2 regions of the Cobetia sp. D5 genome follow, and region 1 is predicted to be linked to the other one. Evidence: predicted binding sites of a transcription regulator. Region 1 holds the regulator's gene; the other holds the start of a gene.
What was found. The regulator sigma-54, encoded in region 1, starts transcription at its own class of promoters, with help from an activator protein. The targets are predictions, from matches to a motif close to TGGCACNNNNNTTGCTNT.
Positions count from the first base shown of each region.

Region 2: a site for sigma-54 is predicted at 2,425-2,442, ahead of glnL (nitrogen regulation protein NR(II)). Genes of this name have one in related genera too.

Region 1 is NZ_CP142020.1:811,281-816,042, reverse strand. Features, by position in the region: gene lptC (LPS export ABC transporter periplasmic protein LptC) at 1-243, shown strand, start outside; gene lptA (lipopolysaccharide transport periplasmic protein LptA) at 352-930, shown strand; gene lptB (LPS export ABC transporter ATP-binding protein) at 934-1,671, shown strand; gene U0O11_RS03425 (RNA polymerase factor sigma-54) at 1,905-3,353, shown strand; gene hpf (ribosome hibernation-promoting factor, HPF/YfiA family) at 4,016-4,324, shown strand; gene U0O11_RS03415 (PTS sugar transporter subunit IIA) at 4,334-4,762, shown strand, end outside.
Region 2 is NZ_CP142020.1:4,119,060-4,123,821, reverse strand. Features, by position in the region: gene glnA (glutamate--ammonia ligase) at 1-1,055, shown strand, start outside; gene U0O11_RS17120 (DUF4124 domain-containing protein) at 1,507-2,199, shown strand; gene glnL (nitrogen regulation protein NR(II)) at 2,462-3,556, shown strand; gene ntrC (nitrogen regulation protein NR(I)) at 3,553-4,762, shown strand, end outside.

The DNA of each region.
Region 1 (4,762 bases):
AGTGACGTGCCGGTCGTGATCACCCAGAATGGCCAGCATGTCGAAAGCGACAGCTTCAGCGCCGACCTCTCCCAGGACTCCGCCGTGCTGCAGGGCCGTGTTCGCAGCGTCCTGCAACCCGGCACAGACCAGAGCGAGGCCAGCAAGGAAGCCGAGCGCATCGACTCGGGCGCCGACAGCACCACCTCCGATGATGGGCGCGTCAACAGCACCTTCGAGGCAGCGCCTGCCAGCAGTGAATGAACCCGCCGGGCTGGCCGTCACGCCATGACCCGCGCCGCAACACCTTCTTCTCTGCCGCTCGATGGCATCATTGCTCGGGCGGCGACCCCGTCATGCCAAGGAGCCACCATGACTTCCACGACTCGCAAGCCCTTGACGGCCTGTCGCCAGACCCTCAACAGCGGTGTCATGGCGCTCTGCCTGGCACTGGGCATGTCCACCTTCGCCCCGGCCGCCATGGCGCTGGACAGCGATGCCAGCCAGCCGATCAACATCGCCGCGGACGCCCTGTCACTCGATGACAAGGCCGGTACCGCCACCTACACCGGCCAGGTGGAAATGCGCCAGGGCAGCATGAAACTCGATGCCAGCCGCGTCGATATCAGCCGCGCCGGCAGCGGCGAGATCTCGCTGGTCAAGGCCACCGGCAAGCGTGCCTACCTGGAACAGCAGCCCGCGCCCGACGAGAAACTGGTCAAGGGCTGGGCCGACACTATCCGCTACCATGCACTGGAGCGCCGCGTGGAGCTGGTCGGCAACGCGCGTCTCGAGAAAGGCGATGACACCTTCGAAGGCGGCTACGTGGAGTACTTCCTCGACAAGCGCCAGGTGAACGCCAACAACAGCAAGACGGCACAGCAGACCGAAGGCGGTCGCGTGCACATGACTCTGACGCCGCGCGGCGCCAATGCCAGCAAGGAAAACTGAGTCATGACTGCTACTCCGCGTACGCTGAGCGCTCGCCATCTGGCCAAGGCCTACAAGGGCCGCAAGGTGGTCAAGGACATCTCGCTGGAGATCCGCCAGGGCGACATCGTCGGCCTGCTGGGCCCCAACGGCGCCGGCAAGACGACCTCGTTCTACATGATCGTCGGGCTGGTGCGCGCCGATGCCGGCAACGTCTCCATCGATGACAAGGACCTCTCCGCTGCCGCCATGCATCAGCGCGCACGCGCCGGCATCGGCTATCTGCCGCAGGAGGCGTCGATCTTCCGCAAGCTGTCGGTGGCCGACAACATCATGGCGATCCTGGAGACCCGCAAGGACCTGGATCGCAATGGCCGCAAGGCACGCCTTGAAGAGTTACTCGAGGAATTCAGCATCACGCACATCCGCGCCAGCGCCGGCATGAGCCTGTCCGGCGGGGAGCGTCGTCGGGTCGAGATCGCCCGTGCACTGGCCACCGAGCCGGACTTCGTGCTGCTCGATGAGCCCTTCGCCGGCGTCGACCCCATCTCGGTGGGCGAGATCAAGAGCATCGTGCGCCAACTGCGCGATCGTGGCATCGGCGTGCTGATCACCGACCACAACGTGCGCGAGACACTCGATATCTGTGATACCGCCTATATCGTCGGCGATGGCCAGATCATCGCCCACGGTGATGCGGACTCCATCCTGGCCAACCAGCAGGTGCGCGACGTCTACCTGGGCCACGAGTTCACGCTCTAGGGTCAGCGGCTGCGCTGAGTCCACCGGAGGCGAAAGCTTCAAAAGCCGCTGCGTGATTTTATCGCGTAGCGGCTTTTTCATGTCTGACATCAGACGCATGCATGACGTCCATACCACCTTGGTGGAAACATGGCATGCAAGTTGCTTGAATATTCACGGCAACCACTTGTCAGTGCCCCGAGTCACGGTATAGCGTAGTAAGCACGTTCCTTTGCCGTGAATTGACTGACTCCATGAAACCCACCCTGCAACTCCGCCTCGGCACCTCGCTGACCATGACGCCGCAGCTCCAGCAAGCGATCCAGCTGCTGCAGCTGTCGACGCTCGACCTGCGTCAGGAGATTCAGCAAGCCCTCGAGTCCAACCCCATGTTGGAGCTCGACGAGGACTACGAGTCGCTGGATGTCGTCGAGACACAGGATTCGAGCGAGATCTCCACTGCCGACTCCTCGAGCGAGATTCCCGAGGAATACCCCCTCGACAGTGACTGGTCGGACCTCTACCAGGACCACGCCGGTAGCCTGACCAGCTCCGGCAGTGGCAGCGGGAGCGAAGAAGGGCCGGACTTCGATCGCAATACCAGTGTCGAGAGCCTGCAGGACCACCTGCGCTGGCAGCTGGCGATGACCGACCTCGATGGCCGTGAACGCCAGATGGCAGAGAGCCTGATCGATGCCGTCGACGGTGCCGGCTATCTGAGCCTGTCACTCGACGAACTGGTCGATGGCCTGCGCGGCCAGGGCCTGCCCGGCCTCAAGGCCTCCGAGCTCGAGCAGGTATTGCTGCGTCTGCAGCAGTTCGACCCGACCGGCGTCTTCGCTCGTGACCTGCGCGAATGCCTGCTGCTGCAACTGGCACTGCTGCCGGATGATCTGCCGCTGCTGGCGCAGGCGCGCCGCCTGGTACGTCAATTCCTCGAGGCACTGGGCAACGATGACCGCAAGCTGCTCAAGCGGCGCCTGAGCCTTGACGATGACGAGCTGGACCACGTCATCCGCCTGGTGCGCGCGCTCGATCCGCGTCCGGCATCCGCCTGGGGCGAGCCCGCCAGCGATTACGTGATCCCTGATCTGCTGGTGCGCCATACCCGCCACGGCTGGCAGGTCGAGCTCAACCCGGAAGCACTGCCCAAGCTGCGCATCCAGCCGGAATACGCCGCGCTGATCAAGCGTGCCGACAAGTCCGCCGACAACACCTTCCTCAAGGACAACCTGCAGGAAGCGCGCTGGCTGATGAAGAGCCTGTCATCGCGCAATGACACCCTGCTCAAGGTCGGCCGCGAGATCATGGCGCGTCAGATCGACTTCCTCGAGCAAGGCGAGGAAGGGATGAAGCCGCTGATTCTGGCCAACATCGCCGAAGTGGTCGAGATGCACGAATCGACCATCTCGCGGGTCACGACCCAGAAGTACATCCACACCCCGCGCGGCGTCTTCGAGCTCAAGTTCTTCTTCTCGAGCCAGGTCGGTGGCAGCGGCAGTGGCGACGCCCACTCAAGCACCGCCATTCGTGCCCGCATCCGCAAGCTGATCGCGGAAGAGCCGGCCCGCAAGCCTCTCTCCGACTCACGGCTGGTCGATCTGCTTGCCAGCGATGGCATCGAAGTCGCACGCCGTACCGTGGCCAAGTATCGCGAAGCGATGGGCATCCCCTCCTCCAGCGAGCGCAAGCGTCTGGCCTGACGCGTCACCTGCGGCTGCCATGCCCCCTGCTCTCACCTCTACAATGGCAGCCGCCGCCAACCTCAAGCGCTGGATTGTCCGCTCATCAGCCTCTGACTTCGCGGGCAGTGGTGCGCCTGTCGCGTGCCCTGTAATCCCGGCAACCACTCGTCAATTACCCGTCATGGCCCATGACGGCGCGCAGAATGATGGTAAAAAACCGCCTTTCCGGCAGCGTCATTTACCGTCAATCGCATGTTTTTAAAGTCACTTTTGCGCGTATTGCACCTGGATGACACCCGAAGAACCTCCCGGAACGCCGCTTGCTCCACGCAATCGAAGCGCCTGAAAGGCGACGTACATGCAGGCATTGGCGACGAAAACCCGCCTTCTTGCGCGTCTTTCACGCACCACCCACCAGACGTGCCCTTGAAGTCCACTCCGATACCCCTCACTGAGTTGAAGACAAGCACTGAGCCACGATGCAGCGCAGCGTTGATCTTTGCGCAAAGCTTGGGCATTGTCGGTACAGACGCTCACGACATCTGATGCCACTGGCAAGGGTGCGAAAACATCGCCAGACGGTGGCCGTCAAGCCTGTTGCAGAGCGTCCGATCAGGGTTTGCTCGTAGTCAAAAAGGGTTACAATTGAATGGCAACCCGCTGGATAAAGGAGCGTGTCCATGCAAGTGAATATCACCGGGCATCATGTGGAACTTACCGATCCTCTCCGCGATTACGTCAACGAGAAGCTCGCTCGCCTCGAACGGCATTACGACAACATCACCAATGTTCAGGTGACACTGTCGATCGAGAAGGAGCGCCAGCAGGCTGCCTGCACCTTGCACGCGGCAGGCGCTGACCTCCACGCCCTGGCAGAAGACCCCAACATGTACGCTGCCATCGACGCGCTCGCCGACAAGCTGGATCGCCAGCTGGTCAAACACAAGGAAAAGTCCCAGGCTCGCTCTCAGGGCACCGGGACCCGTTGACCTTCCGCCATGACACTTGATCAGATCCTTCCCCCCGAGCGCACGCTGTACGGTGTCCCCGGGGGGAGCAAGAAGCGGGTGCTTGAATTCTTCAGCACCTTCATCGCACAGAACATTCCCAGCCTGGATAGCCAGGAAGTCTTCTCGCGCCTGATCGGGCGCGAGAGACTGGGGTCGACCGGCATTGGCCACGGTGTGGCCGTGCCCCATGCACGCAGCCCGCATTGCAAGACGCCAATCGCTGCGTTTCTGAAGCTCGGTGAACCCATCGACTTCGATGCCATCGACGGAGAACCCATCGATCTGCTGTTCGTGCTGCTGGTGCCTGAGGAAGCGGATGAGACCCATCTGACGCTGCTCGGGCAGGTCGCGGAATTGCTCAATTCCCCGACCAATCGCTCGGCCCTGCGCCAGGCAGACAGCCAGCGTGCACTCTTT
Region 2 (4,762 bases), 930 kb from region 1:
CCGGTCTGGGCGACACCGCCTTCTTCGGTCCGGAGCCGGAATTCTTCATCTTCGACGAAGTGCACTGGAAGAACGAGATGAACGGTTCCATGTTCAAGATCTCTTCCGAAGAAGGTGCCTGGGCGACCGATTCCACGCCGGAAGGCGGCAACCTGGGTCACCGTCCGCGTCTGAAGGGCGGCTACTTCCCGGTCCCGCCGATCGACAGCTTCCACGATATCCGTGCTGCCATGTGCAACACCCTGGAAGCCATCGGTCAGGAAGTCGAAGTTCACCACCACGAAGTGGCGAACGCCGGCCAGAACGAGATCGGCGTCAAGTTCAACACCCTGGTCAAGAAGGCCGATGAGGTTCAGGAACTCAAGTACGTGATCCACAACGTGGCTCACGCCTACGGCAAGTCCGCGACCTTCATGCCCAAGCCGCTGGTCGGTGACAACGGGTCCGGCATGCACGTTCACCAGTCCTTCTGGAAGGATGGCGACAACCAGTTCGCCGGTGACGAGTACGCGGGTCTGTCCGAAATGGCCCTCTACTACATTGGCGGCATCATCAAGCACGCTCGTGCCCTGAACGCCTTCACCAATGCGTCCACCAACTCCTACAAGCGTCTGGTGCCGGGCTTCGAAGCGCCGGTCATGCTGGCCTACTCTGCCCGCAACCGTTCCGCTTCCATCCGTATCCCGTACACCGCCAGCCCGAAAGGCAAGCGTGTCGAGGCGCGTTTCCCGGATCCGACGGCCAACCCGTACCTGGCGTTCTCCGCGATGCTGATGGCCGGTATCGACGGTATCAAGAACAAGATCCACCCGGGCGACGCGATGGACAAGAACCTCTACGACCTGCCGGCCGAAGAAGCCAAGTCCATCCCGACCGTGGCCGAGAGCCTCGAACAGGCCCTGACCGCGCTGGACGGCGATCGTGAGTTCCTGACCCAGGGCGGCGTCTTCACCGACGACATGATCGATGCCTACCTCGAGCTGAAGGGCGAAGACGTCCAGCGCCTGCGCATGGCGACTCACCCGCTTGAATTCGACATGTACTACAGCGTCTAAGTACTGCCGGGGTTGAGGCAGACATTCGCTAGTCACGCCATCTGACGGAGTGCCTTCCAGGTGAAGGCAAGCCCACGACGATGACGACAGCAGGGCCATACCGACAGGTGTGGCCCTGTTTTCGTTGTGGCCCTGTTTTCGTTGTGGCCCTGTTTTTCATTGTGGCCCTGTTTCGTTCTATCTCTTTGCTCTGATCCTTTGCTCTGCCCCTGATCCTTTTCCCTGAGATCGGCCATTCTGCTGACAGACCTGCAGGGCGCGGTGGTAGCCTTGCGTGACAGTCAATGCACACAGGCGTCTTGTCGAAGGCCCCAAATGCTGGCATCAACGCGGTAAGCTTTGTAACTTGTTAGCCTTGTCATCAGGCAGCAGGATCGCCTGTCGATAGACCCAACCCGCTGGAGCTGCCTGCGGCTTCTGGCCTCCCATGACTCTCTTCAGGAATCTTCGGATGTGGCCCTTCGTATCCTCCCTGCGCGTCGCGAACCCCGCGACTGACTCGCGTGCACTGCCAGCAGCGCGCCCCGAGCCACTGCAGTGCCTGCTGCTGGCAGCGACGCTGATGCTGTCGAGCCTGTCGTTCGATCTACAGGCGGCCCAGGTCTATCGTCACGTCGATGCCAACGGCAACGTGGTCTTCAGTGATCAGCCTGCGGGCGGCAGCAAGGTGCAGCTGACGCCGCTCAGCGTGGTGCCGTCGACGGAATCCCTGCCGTCGCGGCGCAGCACGCCGTCGCGCGTGACTTCTTCCTCATCCAGCGAGAGCACCCGCACCCGGGCGCCTGCGGTGGATGTGGCCTTCCGTGGCTATACCACCTTCACCATCCAGAGCCCGTCCAACGAGGAGACGCTGCAGACCGGGCAGGCGGGCAATCTGGCGGTGCGCCTGGGGATCGAGCCCAAGCTGCGCCCGGAAGACAAGGTGCGCGTGACCGTGGACGGCGCGCCGTCTCAATCCGCCATGCACAGCACCGTCTTCATGGTGCCGGCGCTGGAGCGTGGCAAGCATGTCATCCAGGCGGAGCTGCTGGATTCCACCGGCCGCGTGCGCCAGACCAGCGAGCCGAAGGTGGTCTATGTGCAGCGCGCCAGCGTCAATCTGCCTCGCAACCCCAACAACCCTGCCAATGCTGGCGGTGGCTAGCAGCGTCTGGGCGGCCTTTTGCTTCGCGCGTTTCTCCTTCGCTGACAGGCCGCCTTCGGGCGGCTTTTTCGTGTCCGGGCCAGTCGATGTCGGGCCGCCTGGCGGTGAAGTGAGGCAACGCGGGTTCGAGTGCGATTTTCCGCCTGCACCATTTTGGTGCCAATATGAGGGGCCAGAAATGGTTGCACAGCATCGGACGCCGTGTTCTCGGTGCCTGCACCAGACTGGCGCGGTTATTGCAGAACAGGGGGACGTACTGCAGATGGCGAACAAACCCATGCATCAACGACTGCTCGAACACCTGAACACTGCCGTGGTGGTGCTGGACTCACAGCTGCAGATGGTCTGGATGAATCCCGCCGCGGAGACGCTGCTGGCGGTGAGTCTGGTGCGTGTGAAGGGCAGTACGCCCGACAACATGACCGGGCTGGATGACACCCTGATCAATGTGCTGCGCAAGGCGCTGGAGGAACAGCACCCCTACACCCAGCGTGAGGCCGAGATCATCAACGCGGCCAATGAAGCGCTGACGGTGGATTTCACCGCGACGCCCATCAGCGCCAATGAACTGCTGGTCGAGATAGAACCGCGTGACCGCCTGATGCAGATCTCGCGCGAAGAAGCGCTGATCGCCCGCCAGGAGGCGGTCAAGGTGCTGACGCGTGGTCTGGCGCATGAGGTCAAGAATCCGCTCGGCGGCATTCGTGGCGCTGCCCAGCTTCTCGAACGTGACCTGCCCGAACCGCAGATGGTGGAGTTCACGCGCATCATCATCGAGGAGGTGGACCGCCTGCGTGATCTGGTCGATCGCATGCTCGGGCCGAACCGGCCGCCGTTGCAGGCACCGGTCAATGTGCATGCGGTGACCGAGCGGGTGCGGGCCTTGCTGCAGGCGGAAGGCAGCGCCATCACCTTGAGCGCCGACTACGACCCGAGCCTGCCGGAGGTGATCGGCGACGAAGGCCAGCTGATCCAGGCGGTGCTCAACATCGCGCGCAACGCCACCCAGGCCCTCAATGAGCAGCCACAGCCCGATTCACCGCAGCCTGACGCCGCCCCCTACGAGATCACGCTGCGGACCCGCGCTCGCCGGCAGTTCACGCTGGGCCATGAGCGCCACCGGCTGGTCTGCGAGCTGGCGATCATCGACAACGGCCCCGGCATTCCGGAGAGCCTGCGCGAGACGCTGTTCTACCCGATGGTCTCGGGGCGCGCCGAAGGCTCAGGGCTCGGGCTGTCGATCGCCCAGGGCATCCTGCACCAGCATCAGGGGCTGATCGAGTGTGACTCGCGCCCCGGCCATACCGAATTCCGATTACTCATTCCGCTAGCCGGCACTTCTGGAGATCACACATGAGCGAGACTGCCCGCGTCTGTATCGTCGATGACGACCGTGCCATTCGCTGGGTGCTGGAGCGCGCTCTGGCACAACCCGACCTCGAGGTGGAAACCTTCGAGCGTGCCGATCAGGCCGAAGCCAGCATCATGCGCCAGTGCCCGGATGTCCTGATCACCGATATCCGCATGCCCGGAACCGATGGTTTGGACCTGATGGCGCGCGTGCGCGAGAAGTACCCGGACCTGCCCGTCATCGTGATGACGGCGCATTCCGACCTCGACAGCGCCGTGGCCTCCTATCAGGGCGGCGCCTTCGAATACCTGCCCAAGCCGTTCGATGTCGATGAAGCGCTGGCGCTGGTACGGCGCGCCGTGGCACATGCCCGTGAATCCAAGGCGCCCGCCGCCGTGCCGGAAGGGCTGACCAAGGAAATCATCGGCGAAGCGCCGGCGATGCAGGAAGTCTTTCGCGCCATCGGCCGCCTGTCTCAGTCGCATATCACCGTCTTGATCAACGGCGAGTCCGGTACCGGCAAGGAGCGCGTGGCCCAGGCGCTGCATCAGCACTCGCCGCGCGCCGCCAAGCCGTTCATCGCGCTCAACATGGCCGCGATTCCCAAGGACCTGATGGAATCGGAGCTGTTCGGCCACGAGAAGGGCGCCTTCACCGGCGCCACGGCGCTGCGCCGCGGGCGCTTCGAGCAGGCCGATGGCGGCACGCTGTTCCTCGATGAGATCGGTGACATGCCCGCCGAGACCCAGACCCGCCTGCTGCGCGTGCTGGCCGATGGCGAGTTCTATCGTGTCGGTGGCATCACGCCGGTCAAGGTCGACGTGCGCATCATCGCCGCGACGCACCAGCACCTGGAAAAGCTGGTCGAGGATGGGCGTTTCCGTGAGGATCTCTTCCACCGCCTCAACGTGATTCGCGTGCATCTGCCGCGCCTGTCGGAGCGCCGTGAAGACATTCCGCGCCTGATGAGCCACTTCCTGGGCGAGGCCGCGCGTGAGCTTTCGACCGAGCCCAAGGTGCTGACGGAGGCCGCGGAGAAGCACCTGACGCGCTTCGACTGGCCGGGCAACGTGCGCCAGCTCGAGAACACCTGTCGCTGGCTGACGGTGATGGCCTCGGGGCGTGAAGTGATGATCGAGGACCTGCCGCCGGAACTGCGCGATGCCAGTGGCACCGAGGCGGCCTCCGGCGATTGGCGTGGTGCCTTCCGCG